3 regions of the Mesorhizobium sp. 131-2-1 genome follow, and region 3 is predicted to be linked to each of the others. Evidence: predicted binding sites of a transcription regulator. Region 3 holds the regulator's gene; each other region holds the start of a gene.

Region 1 (7,675 bases), 2.6 Mb from region 3:
CTGGTCGAACAGCGGCAGCTTCTCGGCGGCGCTCTTGCCGTCGAGCGCGCGCACCGCCCAGAGCGCGGCGCGGCGGTCGAGGCCGATCGAGCGGAAGGCGTCGGCCTGCGCCAGCTTTTCGATCTCGCCGACATCGAGGCCTGAGCGCAGCCAGACGTCGCGCACGGTCTCGTAGCCGGAGCCGCGCCGGTCGACGAGCTGCTTCATGCGCTCCTCGGACAGGCCCTTGATCTGGCGGAAGCCGAGGCGGACGGCATGGCGAGTTACGATGACGCCGCGCATCCCGGCATGGCGGGCAAGCACGCGGGCCGGATCGAAGGCCGTTTGCTCCAGCGTGCAGTCCCAGACGGAGAAATTGATGTCGACCTCGCGCACCTCCACACCATGGTCGCGGGCATCGCGCACGAGCTGCGCCGGCTGATAGAAACCCATCGGCTGCGCGTTCAGGATCGCGGCGCAGAAGACGTCGGGATAGAAGGTTTTGAACCAGCAGGAGGCGTAGACCAGCAGCGCGAACGAAGCGGCATGGCTTTCGGGAAAGCCATATTCGCCAAAACCTTCGATCTGCTTGAAACAGCGCTCGGCGAAGTCCTTGGTGTATCCCCTATCAACCATGCCGTCGATCATCCGCCGGCGGTAATTGCCGATCGTGCCGGTGCGCTTGAAGGTGGCCATGGCGCGGCGCAGTTCGTCGGCCTCGCCCGGTTTGAAACCGCCGGCGACAATGGCGATCTTCATCGCCTGCTCCTGGAACAGGGGCACGCCCAGCGTCTTGCTGAGGATCGCCTCCAGCTCTGGCTTTTGATACTCGGGCGCCTCCTTGCCTTGCCGACGGCGCAGATAAGGATGGACCATGTCGCCCTGGATTGGACCTGGCCGAACGATCGCCACCTCGATGACAAGGTCGTAGAAATCCTTCGGTTTGAGCCTTGGCAGCATCGACATCTGGGCACGCGATTCGATCTGGAAGACGCCAAGCGTATCGGCGCGGCCGATCATGTCGTAGACACGGCGATCCTCCTCCGGGAGGGTGGCCAGCACATAGGGTTGGCTATAGGCGTCCCGCGCGTCCGGATAATGCTGCGTGAGCAGCGTGAAGGCCCGCTTCAGGCAGGTCAGCATGCCGAGCGCCAGCACGTCGACCTTGAGGATCTTGACCGCGTCGAGGTCGTCCTTGTCCCATTCGACCATCTTGCGCTCGTCCATCGCCGTCTTGACGATGGGCACGACCTCGTCGAGCCGGTCCCTGGTGATGACGAAGCCGCCGACATGCTGCGAGAGGTGGCGGGGAAAGCCCATGATCTCGTTGGCATGCTCGATCACCTGCCTGGCCAGCGGATCGGTGCGGTCGATGCCGCCGGCGGCTGCCTCCTTCTCGCCGAGCTCGGAGGTCGACCAGCCCCAGATCGAGCTGGACAGCGCGGTGCGGACATCCTCGGAGAGGCCCATGGCCTTGGCTACTTCGCGCAAAGCCGAGCGGCCGCGATAGCTGATGACGGCGGCGGCGAGCGCGGTGCGCTTGGCGCTGTATTTTTGGTAGATATAGGCGATGACTTCGTCACGCCTTTCATGCTCGAAGTCGACATCGATGTCGGGCGGCTCGTTGCGCTCCTCGGAGATGAAGCGCTCGAACAGCGTGTCGATCCGGTCGGGGCCGACTTCGGTGATGCCGATGCAGAAGCAGACGATGGAATTGGCAGCGGAGCCGCGGCCCTGGCAAAGGATATGCTGGCTGCGGGCGAACTGGACGATGTCGTAAACGGTGAGGAAGTAGCGCGCATAGTTCAGGCGCTCGATCAGAGCGAGCTCTTCCTCGATGCGCTGCAAGACGGAAGCGGGGACGCCGGCCGGATAGCGCGTGGCGGCCCCCTCCCTGGCCAACCGCTCAAGCTCGGCCTGTGGCCCGAGGCCGGATATGGTCGGCTCGTCCGGATAGTTGTACTGCAGGTCGCTCAGCGAAAAACTCAGCTCGCCGGCGAAGCGCAGCGTCTCCGCCAGCGCCTGCGGGTGACGGCGGAAAAGCCTGGCCATTTCCTGCGGCGGCTTCAGATGACGCTCGGCATTGGCCGCCAGCTCCAGCCCCACCGCGGCGACGGGCGTGTTGAGGCGGATCGCGGTGAGCACATCCTGCAGCGAGCGGCGCCCGGCGCTGTGGTAGAGGACATCGTTGGTCGCCATCAGCGGCATGCCCAGCCGATCTGCCATCGCCGCCGCCTGCTCGATGCGGAAACGGTCGTTGCCGCGATAGTCCGGCGAGACGGCAAGCCGAAGGGCGCCGCCGAAGCGATCCTTCAGCCGGCTAAGCATCGCAAGGCCGGCCTCGACGTTTGCGGACAGCTCGGGCAGGACCGCCAGCGACATCAAATCCCCCCATTCGAGCAGGTCGCCCAGCCTCAACAGCGTCGCGCCCTTCTCGTTCTCGTCGCGCAGATTGGCCTGCGTCAGCATGCGGCACAGATGCCCCCAGCCGGCGCGGTCGCGCGGATAGGCAAGGATGTCGGGCGTGCCGTCGCCGAACACCAGGCGGCAGCCGGGATGATAGGCAAGCGTCTCCACCCTGGCCTGCTGCCAGGCGCGCACGACGCCGGCCACCGTGTTGCGGTCGGCAAGTCCGATCGAGGAGAAGCCGAGGAATTTCGCCGTCACCACCAGCTCCTCCGGCTTGGAGGCGCCGCGCAGGAAGGAGAAATTCGACTGGATGCCGAATTCGGCATAGGCGGTGGCGGCGAGCGCGTTCATGCGAAGACCCCGTGCATGAACCAGCGCGGCGGCGTCTCGGACGCGCCGTAAAGACCCTGGCGGTAGAGCCAGTAACGGCGGCCGTCGCTGTCCTCGATGCGGAAATAGTCGCGGGTCGGCGCTTCCCCATCGCCGGGCAGTTGACGCCACCATTCCGGGGCGATGCGTTCCGGCCCCTCGGCGCGGGTGACGCGGTAGAGCGCGCGCCGCCAGCGGAAATTCATCGGCGGTCCCTCGGGCATCTCGGTGGCGGGCACCTCGATCGGCTCGGGCGAGGAAAACAGGCGGATCGGCCGCTCCGGCGGATAGATGGTCGCCGGCGGAACGGTGCGCTCAAGCCGTTGCCGCGGCGCGCGCCTTTGCGGCGCCTCGGAGAAAGGGACGATGGCGACGGCGCGCTCCGGCAAATGGCTCTCGACGGTGACTGGCCGCAGCACCGCGGCCTCGCCGAGGCGGGCGCGGACGCGGTCGGCGAACAGCGCGATATCGGCGTCGTCGTCGTTGGCCTCGCCGGTGAGGTCGGTCTGCTGCATATCGAAGGCCGCGGCCGACAGCACCGAGAGGCGCACGAGGTCGAAACCGTAGCCGGCGTCGATGTCCTGTTCGAGTGCGGCAAGCCGCTCATGGAAGAGTCTGCGGATCAGCGACGGCTCGCGCAGCGGGCGCGAGGTGCCGACGGCGATGCGGCTGACGGCGCCGTCGACGCGAAAGAGCAGCAGCGCCAGCGCCCTCGCGCCCTCGCCGCGCCGTTCGAGATCGCTCTTCAGCGCCGTGGCCAGCCGGCTCACCAGCCGCTCGATGTCGTCGGTCAGCACGACCGGCTCGGCAAGGTGGCGCTCGACCGAGAGCGGCGCCACCGGCAGGCGCGGCGACACCGCCTCGTCGAGGCGGCCGAGCGCCTGGTCGAGGCGCAGCAGCAGAGAGGCGCCGAAGCGGCGGGCAAGCGGCGCGCGGGGCGCCGCCATCACCGCGCCCGTCGTGCGCAGGCCGACGCTTTCCAGGCTGGCGCGGGTCTCAGGCTCGATGCGCAGTGCTGAGAGCGGCAAGGGCACCAGAAGCGCCTCCTCCTCGCCGACCGCGACGATGCGGTCGCCATGAAAATGCGCCGCCGCCCAGGCGGCGCCGGGCGTCGAGGCGAGCCCGGCGCGGACATCGAAACCCTGCTGGAAGAAACGGGTGAGGATCTCGTCCTGCATGGCGCGTTCGCCGCCGAACAGATGCGTGCAGCCGGTGACGTCGAGGAACAGGCCGTCGGCGCCGTCGATCGCCACCAGCGGCGTGTAGCGGTCGCACCAGTCGGCGAGGCCTTCGAGCAGGCGGCGGTCGGCCTCGGGATCGGCCTCGACGATGTCGATCATCGGGTGCATGGCGCGCGCGTCGGCGATGCCCATGCCGCGCTTCAGATGCAGCGCCTCAGCCCGCTCGTCGAGGGCGGCGATGCGCTGGGCGTTCATGTCGCGATGGCTGATCACCAGCGGTGGGTGAGGTGAGCGCCGGCGATCCGACGGCCGGGAACGCCAGGACCGTCCCAGGCGCTGGCGCAGGATGCGGTCGGCGGCGAGATGCGGAAACCACAGCGACAGGATCCTTTGCCCGTTCTTCCTGGGCGCTTCTTTCCTCGAATGCGTGTTCATCGGGGTTCCACTCCAGTGTGAATTGTCCGGGCAGCGCCGTGCGGCTCTTGCCGATGCCGACGGTGAAGGCGGGGCGGCCGATCGAGCCGGCCAGCGGCCCGGCGATGGTTGCGCGGCCTGCCGAGGGTGCGGCCGACACGATCAGGCGCACGGGCGCCGCGGTCGGTTCGGCCTCGCCGGCCTGACGCAGCAGGAGGACCGGGCGGCCGGCGTCCTGGGCGCGGGCGTGCAGCCGCCGCGTCGCGGTGAGGTCGAGGATCCGCGGGCTGCCGCGGATCTCGAGGATGACGGCGGCGAGCGCCGTCATGCGGGCGGCTTCCTCGGCGATCCACAGCGCGTCGAGCAGCCTTGGCGCCTCGGAAAACAGCAATTGTTCCGGCGCGATGCCGAACAGGCCCTGCAGCCCGCCGGCATAGGGAAAGCCGGCCTCGCGGAAAATCTCCGACGTGCCGATCCACAGCACGGGCGATCCCGGCTGCCGCGCGAGGATCAGGCTGGCAAGCGACAGGGCAAAGCCGGCGACGGCTCCGGCGTCGCGGGTCTCGGCGCCGTGGATCTCGCTCAGCGCCGCCTTCGGCAGGCCGCCGCCGAGCGCTGCGTCGAGCGGCTCGATGCCGGTGCGCAGGAAGGCATCCGGCGTCGCAACGGCAAGGCCGCGCCGAACCACCGTGATATCGGCGATGTCGGGAGCGCCAGGCGACGCGCCTGCCGGCGCGGGCGACGCGCCGGCCGGCGCCGCCAGGCGCTCGGGCAGCGTTCCCTCGATCTTCGCGATCTGGCGGCGCAGGGCAAAAACAGTCTCCCGCGCCACGGCGGTCATCGCCATGACGGTCAACTTTCAGCAGCATTGTTCCTGTTATGTTCTTATAGATTCCAGAGGGTGCCCCAAGAGTCAAGCAGAGTCAGAAGGAATTTATTCCTTCGTTAAGTGGCAGCGGGGCCTACATTCGGCTTGGTCGCAGCCATCCGTGATTTCGTCATCCCTGGGCGAAGCAGCCGCGCAGCGGCGTCGCGGAGAACCCTGGGATCCATTCCGTTACCTCGGACGTGGAGCGTGACGGTGCAGAAATTCTGCACCGTGGCAACGCCTCAATGTCGCGGCATGGATCCTCGGGTCTGCGCCGCGTCGCTTCGCTCCTTGCTCCGCCCGTGGATGACGAAGGCGTCTCGGCCAATCGCCAAGGCATACAGCTCGTCACGACCCATCAAACATCTGCCCCGCGGAACTAGCGCTGGCCACCGAAGGCCAGCCGGGCCGCAAGCCCTGCAAATACGGTTCCCAGCAACAGTTGGGGCGCCCGCTGAAACCGCGTGCGCCTCGACAGTGCCGCACCGATCCGGCTGGCGGTCAGGATGACCAGGCCATTGACGACCAGCCCGATCAGGTTGAGCACGGTCGCCAGCACCAGTATCTGCCCCGCCACCGAACCGGCTTGCGGCTGCACGAACTGTGGGAAAAGCGCCAGCACGAACAGCGCCATTTTCGGGTTGAGGAGATTGGTCAACAGCCCCTGCCGGACGATGCGCCCTTGCGAGTAGCGCGCGAGGCCGGCGACCGGCGCAAGCGCTGCTCCGTCGGAACGGAACGCTTTCCAGGCGAGATATGCCAGGTAGGCGGCGCCGGCATAACGCACGATGTCGTAGGCGATGGGAGCGGCAAGGAACAGTTGCGACAGGCCGAAGGCAGCGGCGAGCGCGTGGCAATAGGTGCCGGCGGCGATGCCGACATAGGTCGCCAGGCCCGCGGCGCTCCCCTGGCTGGCGCTGCGGGATGCGATCAAAAGCATGTCCGGCCCCGGCGTCGCGGTCAAAGCGAGGCAGGCAATCGCGAAAAGTCCAAGGGTGGAAAGGTCCGGCATGGGGAGCTCCTGATACATGGCCGGAACTGACCCGCACTCGATTCCCCGGCAGCAGCAAAGGATATGAAACAGCAATTGCCGCATCATTTGCCTCGACCGGCGCGAAAGCCTATATGCCGAGGTCAAAGGACAAAGAATGGCCCGCATCTACCAGACCCGCACCTGGCACGACCAGCTTTCGCCGTCGATGGAGGAGATGGAGTTCCTGGCGCTGGAGACTTACGCCCATCTGCCGGAGGATTTCCGCAAGCTGACCGGCGAGATCGTCATCCTGATCGCCGACTTCCCGACCGACGAGATCATGGACGACCTGTCGCTGGAGACGCCGTTCGACCTGCTCGGCCTCTTCGAGGGGCGCGGCATCGCCGAACGCTGGAACCCGCAGACCGGCGAGGGGCCGAACCGCATCACGCTCTACCGCCGCGCCATCCTCGACTATTGGGCCGAGAACGAGGACACGCTGGGCGACATCGTCACCCATGTGCTGATCCACGAGATCGGTCACCATTTCGGCCTGTCGGACGACGACATGGAGCGGATCGAGGAGGCGGCGGAGCAGACGGCGTGAGCGCGTAGCGCCATTCCGGCCGAGTTCCTTCGCCCCCCCCTCTGCCCTGCCGGGCATCTCCCCCTCAAGGGGGGGAGATCGGACGGCACACCGGCTTTCGCAAATCTCCAACGTTGCAAGGAATGAGCGAGGCGCTGAAACAGCCAATCTCCCCCCTTGAGGGGGAGATGGCCGGTAGGCCAGAGGGGGGTGCTGTCCCACCAGCATTGAAGGATTAGCGCAGCAGCGACCAGCGCCTACCAGTCGCTGAGCTTGGTGTCGGGCGTGTATTCCTGGCCTTCGACATCCTTGACCACCGCCTGGCCGCAGCGCATCGATTTGGTCTTCTTGTCATAGGCATAGGTCGGCGAGCCGAACAGGTGCCAGCCCTTGTTCAGCGCCGCCGTCACCTTGTGGCAGAAGGTGGAATCGTCGGGAGCGGACAGAAAGCGGTAGAGTTTCATTTCCTAAAGTCCCCATGAATTGCTGCGGCCGCGCCAAGGCCCATCATGCGCCGATGGCGGCGGCCTTCGCCAGAAGTTTCTCGGCCTGGGCCAGGTGTAGCCGCTCGACCATTTTGCCGTCGAGCGCGATCACGCCCTTGCCGGCATTTTCGGGAAGCGCAAAGGCCGCCTTCACCGCGCGCGCCTGGGCGAGAGCCTCCGGCGCCGGCGCGAAGGCCTGGTTCGCCGCCTCGATCTGCGCCGGATGGATCAGCGACTTGCCGTCGAAGCCCATGGCGGCTGCTTCCGCGCATTCCCGGGCAAAGCCGTCAGCATCGCGAAAATCATTGGCGACGCCGTCCAGCACATCGAGGCCGCCGGCGCGCGCGGCCAGCACCAATTGCATCAGCCAGGGCATCAGATAGCGCCGGTCGGGCGTCGCCAGTATGCCGG
Region 2 (7,675 bases), 290 kb from region 3:
GTCAACGGAGCCGGCCGTCTTTCGATGGCCTCGCCACCCAAAGGTGGCCTGCGAGACGCCGCAGGTTTTGCGATTTGCGCTCTGAACGACAATGTCGCAACGGACCCAGGAGCGGAGCATGACGCCACCGGACAGTCCCTTGAGGCTCCACACGATGATGGAGCCGCGGCGGGCATAAGTGCCAGGGCAGGCGTGAGCGTCAGCCCGACAAACCGTGACCTGTCGAATCCTCACAATCAGAGACAATAGTCGGATCGTCGGCTGAATGCCGCGATGCATCCGAAATCAAACGCCGGCAGTACACTCCCGGCAAGTTTGGATTTTAAATCCAGAAAAAGCCCCGTCCGTTTTGCGGAAGCAACGGCGGGGCTGTTCGTTTGGGCAAGCAGCCAGCGCTTCGCCCAATTCCGTCGGAAAGCACAAATCCATCGGAAATCAGCAATTGTCTGCGTGGGAAGCGCGGAGGCTCAGACGGCAACCCGCTAGTGGCTCGGCGGCCTGATCCCGCCCGTCGCCATGTCGATGGTTATGCTGCCTGAAATCCTGACATCGGTGTCGCCGATCTTGAACTGGCCGTTGCCGCCGGCGGGCAGCGCATCGTCGGGCTCGGGCTGCGGGGCGGGCTTGGCGATGCGATAGTCGCTGCTCACGCCGGGCAGCGTGCCTTTCTGTGTCGAACTGTCATCGGCGAAGGCGGCGCCCGCGAGCATGCATCCGGCAGCAAGAATCACGGCGGCCGTAGCGGCGGCAAGAAGGTGCCTGGACGAACGTTTGTCGGTCATTGCCGCACTATAGGATCGGCGAGCAGGCTGTGCCAGACCGCTCGCGATCAAATTGCCGAGCGTTAGCCAAGCCGGCCTCATGCCGCCTTCTTGCGGGTGTCGTAGACATGATCGACGAGGCCCCAGTTCTTCGCCTCCTCGGCGGTCATGAAGTAGTCGCGGTCGAGCGTGCGTTCGACCTCCTCGTAGGTGCGGCCGCAATGATGCGCATAGAGCTCGGTCATGCGCCGCTTGGTGCGCATGATGCCTTCGGCGTGACGCTGGATATCGGAAGCCTGGCCCTGGAAGCCGCCCAGCGGCTGGTGCAGGACGATGCTGGAGTTGGGCAGCGCGATGCGCCGGCCAGGCGTACCGGCCATCAGCAGGAAGGAGGCCATCGAGGCGGCAAAGCCCATGCAGACGGTCGACACCGGGCAGGAGATGTATTGCATCGTGTCGTAGATGGCGAAACCGCTGGTCACCACGCCGCCCGGCGAGTTGATGTAGAGCGAGATCTCCTTGTCGGGATGGTCGGATTCGAGCGACAGAAGCTGCGCGCAGACCAATGCCGAGACACCGTCATTGATCTCTCCGTTGATGAAGATGATGCGCTCGCGCAGCAGCCGCGAGAAGATGTCGAAGGCGCGTTCGCCGCGGCTCGATTGCTCGATCACCATCGGCACCAGATTGGCAAGCCCGCTCATTTCGGTCTCTCCCTTGCTCAGGCCGCGCGCCGCAACAGCGGTGCATTCGCCGCGATCGCCCGTTTCGCGCTACCCGCGCCAAAGGCGAGCCGACAACCGGCGCCGGCCATGGCGACGGCCGGCATGCGCGCAAAGCTGTCATGGACGATGCGCAGATGGGTGCCGCCGGAAACCGTGCGGGCGAGCGTGAACGTGACGATGCTGTCCAACGGATTGTCGAGCCGTTCGTCCCGGCCGCCGTCACGCCGCTCGCGCCAGGAATAGCGCAGCAGCCTGCCGGGCTCGGCTTCGAGGATTTCGCACTCGATCGGCGCCTCCGACCGGTCAAAGGCGAAACGGCTGCCCACTTCGGGCGTGATGTCGTTCGGCATCATCATCCACGCCGCCAGCAATTCCGGTTCGGTCAGCGCGCGCCAGACCTTCTCCGGCGGATCGGCAAGCTCGCATTCGAAGTTGAGCGACGCTTCGGCAGGAGGACGTTCGATTGCCGTCATTGGTCCATTCCCTTCAGAACTGTCTTCAGTCTCTCGAGGCGTTCCGGCCAGAACGCGCGGTAGCGCTCGATCCAGCCGAGCAGCGGCTCGAGCCCTTCAGGCGCGGCGCGATAGTAGGCATTGCGGCCGGCGCGCCGCTCGACCACCAGGCCTGCGCCGCGCAGCACCGCCAGATGCTGCGAGACCGCCGGCTGCGACACCGTCATGCCGGTGCGCAGCTCCGACACGGTCATCTCGCCGGCGACGAGCCGCTCATAGACGGCGCGGCGTGTCGGGTCGGCCAGCGCGCGGAAAATCTCTGCCTCGATCATGGCAGAAGCATAAGTCGATACTTATTGATTTGGCAAGCGCTGTTTACGAACCTGCCGCAAGCCAGCGCCGCACCAGCCCGGCCGGTCCGTCGAAGGTCGCCTCGAAGATCGGCGAGGCCAGCACCGCATGGATGTGAAGCGGTTCGTCGCCGATGTTACGGAAGCCATGCTTCCTGTGCGCTGGAATGAGGAGAGACTGTCCCCGGGTGAGCACGCTGTGCTCGTCGTCGATCCACATCTCGGCCTTGCCGGCGAGGACCGTGAGCACCTCCTCGACCGAATGCCAATGCGTCGGAGCGCCGACCGCCGGCTCGACCCACTGTTCGAATATGCAAAGCTGCGCCGCGCCGTTGCTGGCCGAGACGTGCATGCGTGTCTCGACGCCCGCTCGCCATTGCTCGCGCAGCTGGTCTTCATGTGCAATCGGCCTCACCTTGTTGCCCCCGATGTCGTGGAAATTCCGGGGCGAAACACTACATGCTGCTGACAACCATTGACAGCGCATCGCCCGCATTCTAGAACGAACAGGGAACAAAAACCTTGTGGGAAAAGCCAGTCACGGCGGGCGGCGGCTGCCCGCAAGCTGTAAGGTGCGGCGTCAAAAATTTGGATGAGCGCGGAGAAGTACGATGGCGGGTAGCGTCAACAAGGTCATTCTGGTCGGCAATCTCGGGGCGGACCCGGAAATCCGCCGCCTGAACTCGGGCGAGCCGGTCGTCAACATTCGCATCGCCACCTCGGAAAGCTGGCGCGACAAGAATTCCGGCGAGCGCAAGGAAAAGACCGAGTGGCACAATGTGGTCATCTTCAACGACCAGATCGCCAAGGTGGCCGAGCAGTACCTGAAGAAGGGCATGAAGGTCTATATCGAAGGCCAGTTGCAGACGCGCAAATGGCAGGACCAGACCGGCAATGACCGCTACACGACCGAGGTCGTGCTGCAAAAATTCCGCGGCGAGTTGCAGATGCTCGACGCGCGCGGCGAGGGCGGCGGCCAGGTCGGCAGCTACGCCGGCGGCGGCAACAGCCGTGGCTCCGATTTTGGCCAGTCCGGCCCGAACGAAAGCTTCAGCCGCGGCGGTGGTGGCGGCGGCGCCCGGAGTGGCGGTGGTGGCGGTGCGTCGCGCGAGCTGGACGACGAAATTCCGTTCTGAGAGCTTGAGGAGCCAGGGGTAGGCAATGTCGCTTGGCCCGCTGTTTGCAGCGCCCGCGCCCATCCCCTGGCATGCCTTTGCCGCTTTCACGGCACTGGTCACAGGCGCCACGCAACTGGCTCTGCCCAAAGGCACGACACGCCACCGGGTGGTCGGCTATATCTGGGTGGCGCTGATGCTGGTCATCGCCGTCTCGAGTTTCTGGATCCAGCAGATCCGGCTTTTCGGCCGCTTCAGCCCGATCCACCTCCTGTCGATCCTGGTGCTGGTCACCGTGCCGCTGGCGGTCTGGCACGCGCGCAACCACCGCGTCGTCAATCATCGCAAGGTTATGATCGCGCTCTATGTCTTCGCGCTGATCGGCGCGGGCATCTTCACGCTGCTGCCGGGTCGGATCATGCATACGGTGGTGTTCGGGCAGTAGGCGGACAATTCGGGCGACACGGACGGTCGCCGCACTGTCGTGGAAGGGCGTATCGATGAAAGCACGCGTCAAATGGGTCGAGGAGCGCACCTTCGTCGGCGAATCCGGCAGCGGTCATAAGGTCGTGCTGGGCACGGCGCACGGACCTGAAGGGCCGACGCCGGGGCCGAGCCCGATGGAGATGGTGCTGATCGGCACCGGCGGCTGCTCGGCCTATGACGTCGTCCATATCCTCGAGAAAGGCCGCGAGGCGATCGAGGACTGCGTCGTCGAGCTCGATGCCGACCGGGCCGAGAAGGAGCCCAGGGTCTTCACCCGCATCCACATGCATTTCATCGTCAAGGGCCGCGCGCTCTCGCGCGACAAGGTCAGGCGCGCGATCGACCTGTCGATCGAAAAGTATTGCTCCGCCACCGCGATGATGGCCAAGACCGCCACCGTTACCCACGATTTCGAGGTCGTCGATACGGCGGGAAAATAGCGCCCGCTAATGCCTAGGCGGCCATCAGCGCCTTGATCCCGTCCGCGACAAACTGCACCGCCAGCGCCGCCAGGATGACGCCGAGCAGCCGGGTCAGGATCGAGCGGCCGGTCTGGCCGAGGATGCGGTCGATGCGCTCGGCCAGCACGAAAACCAGATAGGTGATGGCGAGGCAAAGGAAGATGATGCCGACCAGGGCCGCCTGCGCGCCAAATCCCTGGAACGAGCCCGACAGCAGCACCGTCGCCGAGATCGCGCCGGGACCGGCAATCAGCGGGATCGCCAACGGGAAGGCGGCGATGTTGTGGATCATGTCCTTGGTGATGGCGACATCGCCGATCTTCTCCTTGCGGTCCTGCCTGCGCTCGAACACCATTTCGAAGGCGATGAAGAAGAGCAGGAACCCGCCGGCAACGCGGAAGGCCGGCAGCGTGATGCCGAACACCGACAGGATCGAGGCGCCGGCGATCGCGAACAGCGCCATCACCAGGAAGCCGATCACCGAGGCGCGCACCGAAACCTGCTGGCGCTCCTCGCGGTTCATGCCGCGCGTCACGGCGAGGAAGAGCGGCGCCAGCCCCGGCGGGTCGATGGTCACCAGTATGGTGACGAAGGCGTTGAACAGGCTGTCGAAGCTCGGCATCTCTGGTCCCCTCCGCCGGGCGATGCCCGACCTCGCTTTTCTCCAACCCTGGCATTGGTAGAGCAAAGCAGGAGCGGAGGAAACTGGCAGAGGATGTTTCGCAAGATGACCTCCGGCGACGCGCCTAGCCGGCCGCGCCGCAATAGGCCTCGATGCGATAGCCGTCCGGGTCGATGACGAAAGCGGCGTAGTAGTTTTCGCCATAGCCGGCGCGCAGGCCAGGCGCGCCATTGTCGCGGCCGCCCTCACGCAAGGCGCCGGCATGAAAGGCATCGACGCTCTTTCGCGTCGGCGCGGCGAAGCAGAAATGCAGGCCGGATTCCGTGTCCGCCGGCACCGGCCGCGTGGCTTCGTTCACCCAGAGCGCCACGGCATCGGCGCCATAGCCGAGCGAGCCGGGCGACTGGCTGAGGCAGCTATAGCCGAGCGGTTGCAGGGCGGCATCGTAGAAGCGCTTGGAGGCATTGGCATCGCGAACGCCGAGCGAGACGTGGTCAAGCATCGTTTTCTCCGTTTTTGCAATTGGTTGGCCGATCAGCGTTGAGTCGTGCGGCGGGCCAGGAATTCGACCTCGAGCCGCCAGGTGGCGCCGCAGTCATGCGAGCGCTCGCCGAGCCAGCGAAAGGAGTCTGCGGTGATCCGCGAAAAACTCCAGCGCACCGAGGAGCCGGTGCCGTCGATGCCTTGCTGGACGATCGCATCGCCCTCGGCGCGACCGAGTTGGCGGCTGAAATACTGGTTGCGCGGGTCGCTCCAGAAGATGTGCCAGGCGTCGACGCCGGGATCGTAGACACGCAAGGTCGTGCCGTAGAAGGTCCATGGACCGAGGGAGGGCGAAGGGCCAACATCCCGCGCGGGCAGGATCCAGACGTCCTGGATCGCCTTGCCTTCCAGAACCCAGCCGAAATGCACCTCGCCCCGCCCGGTAAGAACCGTGCCGTCCTCGAGGTGACGCGCGGCATCGAATGTCCAGGCGCCGACAAAGCGGCCATAGAGCTCCAGCTTTTCGGCAAGGCCGAGGTTTGGGCCGCCACTGTGCAGGGCTTCAGTGAAGGAATCGATCATGACTGCTGCCTCGTTTGTCAGGAGAGCACGACCAATAGAGGCAGGACTGGGTTCAGCGCTTGGGGAAAATTGCTATCTTTCCCGTCATGACGACGCGCGCGAAAAATGTCGCCTCGGGCCAGGGCTGGCAGGTGTCGGACGTGGTATGCACCGCCGGTGTTGGCGACAGCCCGTTCGAGGAAGAGCATCGCAGCTTCTGCGTTGCCGCGGTCACCCAGGGCACCTTCCGCTACCGGACGCGTGAGGGCACGGCGATGCTGGCGCCCGGCGCGATCCTGCTCGGCAATCCGGGCACCTGCTATGAATGCGGGCATGAGCATGGCGCCGGCGACCGCTGCCTCTCCTTCCATTTTTCGCCAGCATATATGGAGCGCATTGTCGCCGATGTGCCCGGCGCGAAACGGCTTGGCTTCGACGGCCCCCGCCTGCCACCCTTGCCGGCGCTTGCGCCGGTGCTGGCGGAAGCGGAGGCCGCGCGGGAAACCGGCGACGCCGACGCATTCGAGGAACTCGGCCTGCGCATGGCCGGCGCGGCGGTCAGGGCGAACGCGGACGCCGGCCATCCCGGCCGCGCGCCAAGCCGCCGCGACCAGAAGCGCGTCGCCGAAGCGGTGCGGCTGATCGAGCTTGATGCCGACCGACCGCTCTCGCTCGCCGATCTCGCCGGTGAAGCCGCGACCAGCCCCTATCATTTCCTTCGCACCTTTCGGCGTGTCGCCGGCATGACGCCCTACCAGTTCCTGCTCAAAACCAGGCTGCACAGGGCGGCGGTGCGGCTGAGGACCTGCGAAGTGGCGATCTCGACGATCGCCTTCGACGCCGGCTTCAACGACCTCTCGACCTTCAACCGCCGCTTCCGGCGCGAGATGGGAGAAACGCCCGGCGTCTATCGCGCACGCCGGGTGGCGGCGCGCTGACGGCATATTTCGCTGCCCAACAGACGTCAGTCAGTGGTTGGTCCGCACCAGCCGGGCAGATAGTCCGCTTCCTTGCGCCTGGCCAGGGAGAGCGCAGCCTTCATCGCCTTGCCGAAGTTCTTCGCCACCGAGGCCCGGTCGATGCGCCGGCGCAGGAAATCCGCCCACAGGAATTCGCTGAACGGCGTGGTGTCCTTGGCGAAGCCGCCCTGGCGGCGCAGCTCGCCGGCGAGGCTCCGGTAAGGGTCGTCGACCAGATCGGCCATGTTTTTCGGAATGGCATCATAGGTCTGGCGCTTGCCGTTCGCGTCGAATGGATGCATCCAGCCGCGATTGTCGAGCACGGTGAGGAAAGCCTCCTTGTCGAGGTCCGAGAGGTCGCTGGTCACCGTCACCAGTACGTCCTCGACGCCTTCCTCGAGCAGCGCCCGGGCAAGGTGATGATGATCGACGACATAGTTGCGCCTCTTCGGGCCGAGCACCACCGGCACCATGTGGCGGCCGAGGAAAGTGCCGGTCTCGCTGGCGTTCTGCTGACGGATCATCTGTCGTTTTATGCCGACCTCGCGCATTCCGACGGTCATCTGTGTTGGCCGCAGCTCCTTCACCGCGACCGGGGTCAACAAGGGTTCGCGCGGGCTTCTCATGTGATCTTGTCCTGTTGCTGCTGCGGGGCCAGCGCCTTGATCGCGGCGTCGACGCTGTGGAAGATCCGCTGCGG
Region 3 (7,675 bases):
GCGGCGCGCGCTCGAACTGCGAAACCGCCTCGCCGTCCCATGACAGGCCGAGCCACGTAAGCCCGTCGAGGATGGCAGCGGTCGCGGCCTCGGTCGAGCGTTCGCGATCAGTGTCCTCGATGCGCAGCAGCATCGTGCCGCCGGTATGCTTGGCATAAAGCCAGTTGAACAGCGCCGTGCGCGCCCCACCGATATGCAGATAGCCGGTGGGCGAGGGGGCAAAACGGGTGACGACCTTGTCGGACATGGAACTCTCGAGGAAGCGCTGAAGCGGGCGTGATTGCGCGGACTTTCGCGCGTTGCGCGTTCATGTAGCATAGGAGGTCTGGGGCGCAAGGGGCAGACCCGATGGCTGGACGAGGCCGGGGCGCGGAGGAGGGCGAGGGGACGACAGCTGGCGTCAGCGAGCGCCTGCTGTTTGTCGACACGCCGTCTGCCGAAACAGCACCGCTTGCGCTTCCTGAGCTGCGCCCGGCCACGAAGATTCCGCCCGACGGCGGAGTGTCCCGCTCGGTTACGCCAACGGCAACCGTCCGGCTTCGCAGGCAGCTTGGTCGCGTTTCACTGCCCGCATTTCATCACAGCATCGGCATCGCCGCCGCGACCGAGCTCGATCGCGGCATCGGCTTCCTGCTGGTGCCGGTGTTCCTGGCGGCCGGCGTGGTCCTCTACTTCTCGCTGAGCATCGAGCCGGATATCTACAGGCCGCTCGCGGTGGTGGTCCTGATGGCTGTCTGCGCCCTCGTTGCGCGCCCATGGGCGAAGACGCATCTCCTCTTCATGGCGGCGCTGTTTTGCGCGCTCGGCTTCCTCGCCGCCAAGGTCGAGACCTGGCGCGCCGCGACGCCGATGCTCGGCTCCGAGATCCAGACACGGCTGACCGGACGGCTCGTCAGTCTGGAAGAGATGGAAAATGGCCGCGTCAGGCTGACCGTCGACGTCATCGCCACCGCTCACCCCAAGCTGCGCTACCCGCCGGAGCGAGTGAGGCTTTCGGCCCGGGAAGTTCCTCCGGACATGATCGCTGGCGTGTTGATCTCGGGCTATGCCCGGCTGCTGCCGCCGACCGGCCCGGTGCGGCCGGACAGTTATGACTTCTCCTTCGACAGCTATTTTTCCGGCATCGGCGCCAGCGGCTTTTTCCTCGGCAATCCGAAGACAATAGCCAGCGAAGACGCGCCGCTCTCGGCGCGCCTCGCTTTTGCGGTCGAGAAGGCGCGGGAGAGCATCGCCGACCACATCCGCGGTCAGGTCGGCGGCCCCGAAGGCGAGATTGCGGCGGCCCTGATCGTCGGTGTGCGCGCCGGAATTCCCGACGAGATCAACGAGGCGATGCGGCGCACCGGCATCTACCACATCATCTCCATCTCCGGCCTGCACATGGCGCTGGTCGCCGGCACCATCATGCTCTTGCTGCGGGGCGCCTTCGCGCTGTTTCCCGACTTTGCCTCGCGCCGACCGGTCAAGAAATATGCCGCTGCCGCGGCGCTCGCTTCGATCGCCGCCTATCTCGTCTTCTCCGGCGTCGTGGTCGCCGCCGAACGCAGTTTCATCATGCTGGCGGTGATGCTGGTTGCCGTGCTGTTCGACCGGGCCGCGCTCACCATGCGCAACCTGGCGATCTCGGCGATCGCCGTCATCCTGGTGTCGCCGCACGAAGTGGTCGGCCCAAGTTTCCAGATGTCGTTTGCCGCCACGGCCGCGCTCGTCGGCGCCTATGCCGGCTGGGCCGACTATCGCGCCGACAGGATCACCGCGCCGCCGCCAAAGCGGTCGTTCCTTCGCTTCGCGTCGCGAAAGTTGGTGCTGGGGATGGGCGGCCTTGCCATGACCTCGATCATTGCCGGCGGCGCCACGGCACATTTCGCCATCTGGCACTTCCAGCGCGTTTCGCCGCTCAGCCTTGTCGCCAACCTGGCCGTGATGCCGATCGTCTCGCTGGTCGTAATGCCTTTCGCCGTGCTTAGCGCGCTGGCGATGCCTTTCGGCGCCGACGGTCCGTTCCTTTATGTCATGGGCAAGGGACTGACGGCGATGATCGCCGTCTCGGCGTGGATTTCCGAACGCTCGCCGATCGATGCGGTCGGGCTGATCTCCATCCAATCCGTGGTTTTTGTGACGATTGCGCTGGTTATCGCAACCATGGCCACCACCTGGCTGCGACTGGCGGCCGTTCCCTTCGCTCTGGCCAGCCTGCTGACGGTCTCGAACGTCCGCACGCCGGACGTGCTCATCTCGGAGGACGCGCATCTGGTGGCAATGCCGATCGGCGGCGGCGAGCTCGCCATCAACAGGGCGCGGCCGAACGAATTCACCACTGACAATTGGAAACGTGCGCTGGTGGCCGAGACCATCGTCGAGCCGGAGACCTTCGAGACAGGGGACGCGCGCTTCGACATCGATCCGCTCGAGCTGCCGTCGGGCTCGCCGTTCTATTGCAAGGGCGGGCTATGCCTTGCCCGGCATCCGTCCGGCGCGATCGTGGCGCTCGCCGATGACCGCAAGACGGCGCGGCCGGCCTGCGCCTTCGCTGACCTCATCGTCATCGACGACGCCACCGCCTACAGCCCCTGCTGGAACTCGCTGGCCCTCGTCGTCACCAAGCGCCAGCTCGCTCGTTCGGGGAGTGCCGCCGTCTTCTTCGATCGACAATCAGCAACCGCACAGGCAACAATCCGCTACGCCGTCGAAAAGCCGTACCGGCCCTGGCACGAACAGCGCAGCTACTCACGCGAGGCGCGCGGCCTGCCGCCTTACGAGAGGCCCGAGCAGCCGGGCACCAAGCCGCAGCCCGCTCAGTAGCGCCGGATCAGCCCGACCAGCTTGCCTTGCACCTTGACCCTGTCGGGCCCGAAAATGCGGGTCTCATAGGCCGGGTTGGCGGCTTCGAGCGCGATCGATGCGCCCTTGCGGCGGAAGCGCTTCAGCGTTGCTTCCTCCTCGTCTACCAGCGCCACAACGATTTCACCGGGGCTCGCGGTGTCGGCGTTGCGGATGATGACCGTGTCGCCGTCGAAGATGCCGGCCTCGATCATCGAATCGCCCTTGACCTCCAGCGCATAGTGCTCGCCGCCCGAGATCATGTCCGGCGGCACCGAGATCGAATGCGTCTGGTGCTGTATGGCGTCGATCGGCACACCGGCGGCGATGCGGCCCATCACCGGGATCGACACCGCCGACACCGCGTCGTCATCGTTGCTTGGGGTGCGCGATGGCGACGCCGGTTTGATCTGCCGGCCGAGATTGCCCTGTCCGAGACTTCCCTGGATGACGCTCGGTGAAAATTTCTTCGCCGCATTGAGGCCGGGCGCGATCGAATCGGGCAGGCGCAGCACTTCCAGCGCACGCGCCCGGTTCGGCAGCCGGCGAATAAAGCCACGCTCCTCCAGCGCCGTGATCAGCCGGTGGATGCCCGATTTGGAGGCGAGATCGAGCGCTTCCTTCATCTCGTCGAATGAGGGCGGAATGCCGCTTTCCTTCAGACGTTCATGGATGAACATCAGGAGTTCATGTTGTTTGCGCGTCAGCATGGCGGCCCCCACGGGTTCTGAAACCAGAATCGGAAAAACAAACCCAGAACAAACACTATCTGTTCCAGTTGTGTTCCGCAACCGTTTAAAGTTTAATGAATGCGTTGACGTTTTGTTCAGCGTAGCATCAGCACGCGGCAAGCGTCGCCTGCGGCAGCGGCTGGGGCAAAGGGTTCCCGCACGACAAGGCCGTTGGCGTCGGCGAGCATGCGCAGCATCGAGGAGTCCTGGATGCCGAAGGGGGTGGCAACCAGTGAGCCGGCTTCTTCGCGGACCACGGCGCGCACGTAATCCTGCCTGAGATCATTGGCCTGCATCGCCGCGCCCAGCAGCGCCTCGCGCATGTCCTGCCGGAAGTCGCGGCCGCCGAGCCGCGCCAGCAGCGGCTTCAGGAACAATTGCGAGCAGACCAGGCTGGCGACAGGATTGCCCGGCAGGCCGATGCAGCGCGTGCGGCCCAGCCGGCCGAACATCAGCGGCTTTCCCGGGCGCATGGCGATCTTCCAGAAATCGAGCGTCATGCCTTCGCCGGTCAGCACGTCGTGGATCAGATCGTGGTCGCCGACCGAGGCGCCGCCCAGCGTGACAATGACGTCGGCCTCCTGCTCGACCGCCTGCCTGACCAGCGCGGCGATCGCTTCCTTGCGGTCGGCGGCGATGCCGAGATCGAGCGCGCGGGCGCCGACCGATTGCGCGGCGGCGGCGACGCCATAGGCGTTGGATGAAATGATCTGGTCGGGACCGAGCTCGCTGCCGGGCGGCAGCAGTTCGTCGCCGGTGGCGATGATGGCGACCAGCGGCCGCTTCACCACGCTCAAACGCGGATGATTGGCGGATGCCGCCAACGACAGTGCCGCGGGATCAAGCAGGCGGCCCCTTTCGAGCAGCACATCGCCTTGCGCGAAATCGAGTCCGACGCGGCGGATGTTGCGGCCTTGCGCCGTCGGCTCGGTCACCTCGACCGTGCCGCCGCCGAGGTCCCTGACATTCTCCTGGATGACGATGGTGTCGGCGCCCTCGGGTACCGGCGCGCCGGTGAAGATGCGCACGGCTTGCGACGCGCCGACGCTGCCGTCGAAGCCGCGGCCGGCCGGCGCCATGCCGATCACCGAAAGCCGCGCCGGCACCGATGCGACATCGGCGGCGCGCGCTGCATAGCCGTCCATGGCGGAGGCGTTGAAGGGCGGTTGCGTGCGCAATGCCACCACGGGCTCGGCCAGAACCCGACCGGTGGCGTCGATCAGCGCCACGCTTTCGCTGGCCTGCGGTGCAGCTCCGTCCAGCAGGCGCTCGAGCGCCTCGGCGACCGGGACCAGCGCCATCAGGCGCTTTCCGCGCGTCCGGCCGACTTGTAGTCGCCGGACTTGCCGCCGGTCTTCTCGACCAGCCTGATGCCGGAGATCACCATAGCGCGGTCGGCGGCCTTGGCCATGTCGTAGATGGTGAGGCAGGCGACCGAGGCCGCCGTCAGCGCTTCCATCTCGACGCCGGTCTTGCCGGTGACGCGAGCAAGCGCGGTGACCCTCAGGCCGGGCAAGGACGTGTCCGGTTCGATCTCAACGGAAACCTTGGTGAGAAGCAGCGGGTGGCAGAGCGGGATCAATTCATGCGCGCGTTTCGCCGCCATGATGCCGGCAATGCGCGCCGTGCCCAGCACGTCGCCCTTCTTGGCGTCGCCGGCAAGGATCATCTCCAGCGTTTCGGCGCGCATCGAGACAAAACCCTCGGCGATTGCGGTGCGCACCGTCTCGGCCTTGTCGCCGACATCGACCATGTTGGCTTCGCCCGAAGCGCCGAGATGGGTGAGGGCGGCCGCCATGCTCAGATCGCCATAGAGCGATGTGCGTCCCTTCGGACGCACAAACTACGCTCTATCACTTCAAATCTATGCATCGTGCTCTCCGAAAATCGATTCCGATTTTCGGGCCGATGCATCCGGCGCCTTGCCCGTGAGCAGAAGCTGCGTCGCGGCGGCCACGTCGGCCTGCCGCATCATGCTCTCGCCGACCAGGAAGGTGCCGATCTTGCTCTTCTCCAGCCGGCGGCAGTCCTGATGCGTGAAGATGCCGCTTTCGCTGACCAGCAGCCGGCCTGCCGGCACCATCGCCGCCAGCCGCTCCGAGACATCGAGGCTGGTCTCGAACGTCCTGAGGTCGCGGTTGTTGATGCCGATCAGCCGCGACGAGAGCCGGAGCGCCCGCTCCATTTCGGCCTCGTCATGCACCTCGACCAGCGCCTCCATGCCGAGGTCGAAGGCCGTTGCTTCGAGCTCCTTGGCCATCGCGTCGTCGACGCTCGCCATGATGATCAGGATGGCGTCGGCGCCCCAGGCGCGGGCCTCGAACACCTGATAGGGGTCGAACAGGAAATCCTTGCGCAGCGCGGGCAAGGCGACTGCGGCTCGTGCCGCGGTGAGGAATTCCGGCGCGCCCTGGAAGGATGGCGCGTCGGTCAGCACCGACAGGCAGGCGGCGCCGCCTTTCGCGTAGGCCCTGGCCAGCGCCGGCGGATCGAAATCGGCGCGGATCAGCCCCTTGGACGGGCTCGCCTTCTTGATCTCGGCGATGAGCCCGAAGCCGCCGGCCGCGCGCCTGGCCTCGAGCGCGGCAAGAAAGCCGCGCGGCGCCTCGGCGTGACCTGCGCGCGCCTTGATCTCGGCCAGCGGCACGCGCTGCTTTGCCGCCGCGATCTCTTCGCGCTTGTAAGCTTCGATCTTGCGCAGGATATCGGACAAGGGCTCTACCCGTTCGAGATTTCGACCAGCCGGCTGAGCACCTGGAGCGCCCGGCCGCTGTCGATCGCTTGCGCCGCACTCGCCATGCCGTCGGCCAGCGTCGTCGCCTTGCCGGCCACCACGAGGCCCGCGCCGGCATTCATTAGCACGGTGTCGCGGTAGGCGCCGGCAGCACCTGCCAGCATGTCACGCAAGGCGGTGGCATTGTAGGCCGCGTCGCCGCCGCGCAGCTCGTCCTTCGTATGCCGCTCTAGGCCAACCGCCTCGGGGGTCAGCGTGAATGTGCGGATCTCGTCGCCGGCGAGTTCTGCCACCTGCGTTTCGCCGGTGGTGGTGATCTCGTCATAGCCGTCGCCGTGAACGACCCAGGCGTGCTCTGTGCCCAGCGCCTTCAGGGCCTCGGCCACCGGCATGATCCATTCCGGCAGAAACACGCCGACCATCTGCCTGCTGACGCCGGCCGGGTTGGACAGCGGTCCGAGCAGGTTGAAGATGGTCCGCGTCCCAAGCTCGCCCCGGATCGGGCCGACATGCTTCATCGCCGGATGATGCGCCGGCGCGAACATGAAGCCGACGCCGGCCTCATGGATGCAGCGGCCGATCGTTTCCGGCCCGATGTCGATCTTGACGCCGAGCGCTGTGAGCACGTCGGCGGCGCCCGTCAGCGAGGACAGGCCGCGATTGCCGTGCTTGGCCACCGGCACGCCGCTCGCCGCAATGACGAAGGCAGATCCGGTCGAAATGTTGACGCTGTGCGAATTGTCGCCGCCGGTGCCGACGATATCGATGGCGCCGTGCGGAGCCTCGACGCGCAGCATCTTGGCGCGCATGGTGGCGACAGCGCCGGAAATCTCGCTCACCGCCTCGCCGCGCACGCGCAGCGCCATCAGGAAGCCGCCGATCTGGCCGGGCGTCGCGTCGCCGGACATGATGATGTCGAACGCCTCGCGCGCCTCTTCGAACGAGAGAGGGGTGCCTGCCGCCACCTTGGCGATATGGGCCTTCAGCGCGCTCATCGGGCCTGTGCCTGGGCAACGGCGGCCTGGTCGATGCGGACGTCGTACTGCGTCTGCAACTGCGCCACCAACTGGTCGAGCAGGTCGTCCGACATGCCGGCGGTGAAGGATTTCTGCGCGTCGTCAGGCACGGAGCTGGCATCGGCGCCGGCCGGCTCGAACACCTCGGCCACCTTGTACAGGATCTGTCCGTCGCCGGTGGGCGAGGGGATCAGCCCGGTGCCGCCTTCGCCGACGCCGAACATCTGGGCAGCGCCTTCCTTGCCGAAATCGGCGTCATCGGCTTCGCGCTTGAGGCCGCGCTTGGTCTGCTTCTCGAGCTTGAGCTCGCCGGCGATCACGTCGAGCGTAGCCCCTGCCTTGAGCCGTTTTTCGAGTTCGTCCGCCTTGGCGGC

Evidence for each region. Region 3 encodes LexA, which represses DNA repair genes until DNA is damaged. Its sites were predicted from a motif close to TGTTCNNNNTGTGTTCNG; they were not measured.
Region 1: the regulator LexA is predicted to act here: its motif matches at 5,222-5,239, upstream of JG743_RS34095 (ImuA family protein).
Region 2: the regulator LexA is predicted to act here: its motif matches at 2,787-2,804, upstream of JG743_RS18530 (single-stranded DNA-binding protein).

What each region holds. Positions count from the first base shown of each region.
Region 1 covers NZ_AP023247.1:892,177-899,851, forward strand. The annotation lists gene JG743_RS04285 (error-prone DNA polymerase) at 1-2,739, opposite strand, end outside; gene JG743_RS04290 (DUF6504 family protein) at 2,736-4,193, opposite strand; gene JG743_RS34095 (ImuA family protein) at 4,153-5,199, opposite strand; gene JG743_RS04295 (LysE family translocator) at 5,600-6,232, opposite strand; gene JG743_RS04300 (metallopeptidase family protein) at 6,369-6,800, shown strand; gene JG743_RS04305 (DUF1737 domain-containing protein) at 7,037-7,243, opposite strand; gene JG743_RS04310 (HpcH/HpaI aldolase/citrate lyase family protein) at 7,287-7,675, opposite strand, start outside.
Region 2 covers NZ_AP023247.1:3,821,198-3,828,872, reverse strand. The annotation lists gene JG743_RS18555 (hypothetical protein) at 483-782, opposite strand; gene JG743_RS18550 (ATP-dependent Clp protease proteolytic subunit) at 860-1,465, opposite strand; gene JG743_RS18545 (SRPBCC family protein) at 1,483-1,959, opposite strand; gene JG743_RS18540 (ArsR/SmtB family transcription factor) at 1,956-2,270, opposite strand; gene JG743_RS18535 (cupin domain-containing protein) at 2,314-2,703, opposite strand; gene JG743_RS18530 (single-stranded DNA-binding protein) at 2,900-3,424, shown strand; gene JG743_RS18525 (DUF2306 domain-containing protein) at 3,450-3,848, shown strand; gene JG743_RS18520 (OsmC family protein) at 3,904-4,329, shown strand; gene JG743_RS18515 (MarC family protein) at 4,343-4,972, opposite strand; gene JG743_RS18510 (VOC family protein) at 5,097-5,474, opposite strand; gene JG743_RS18505 (hypothetical protein) at 5,507-6,037, opposite strand; gene JG743_RS18500 (helix-turn-helix transcriptional regulator) at 6,124-6,954, shown strand; gene JG743_RS18495 (ParB-like protein) at 6,981-7,601, opposite strand; gene JG743_RS18490 (SulP family inorganic anion transporter) at 7,598-7,675, opposite strand, start outside.
Region 3 covers NZ_AP023247.1:3,526,327-3,534,001, forward strand. The annotation lists gene gltX (glutamate--tRNA ligase) at 1-247, opposite strand, end outside; gene JG743_RS17030 (ComEC/Rec2 family competence protein) at 349-2,802, shown strand; gene lexA (transcriptional repressor LexA) at 2,796-3,530, opposite strand; gene JG743_RS17040 (molybdopterin molybdotransferase MoeA) at 3,647-4,852, opposite strand; gene moaC (cyclic pyranopterin monophosphate synthase MoaC) at 4,852-5,349, opposite strand; gene trpC (indole-3-glycerol phosphate synthase TrpC) at 5,416-6,264, opposite strand; gene trpD (anthranilate phosphoribosyltransferase) at 6,270-7,280, opposite strand; gene JG743_RS17060 (SurA N-terminal domain-containing protein) at 7,277-7,675, opposite strand, start outside.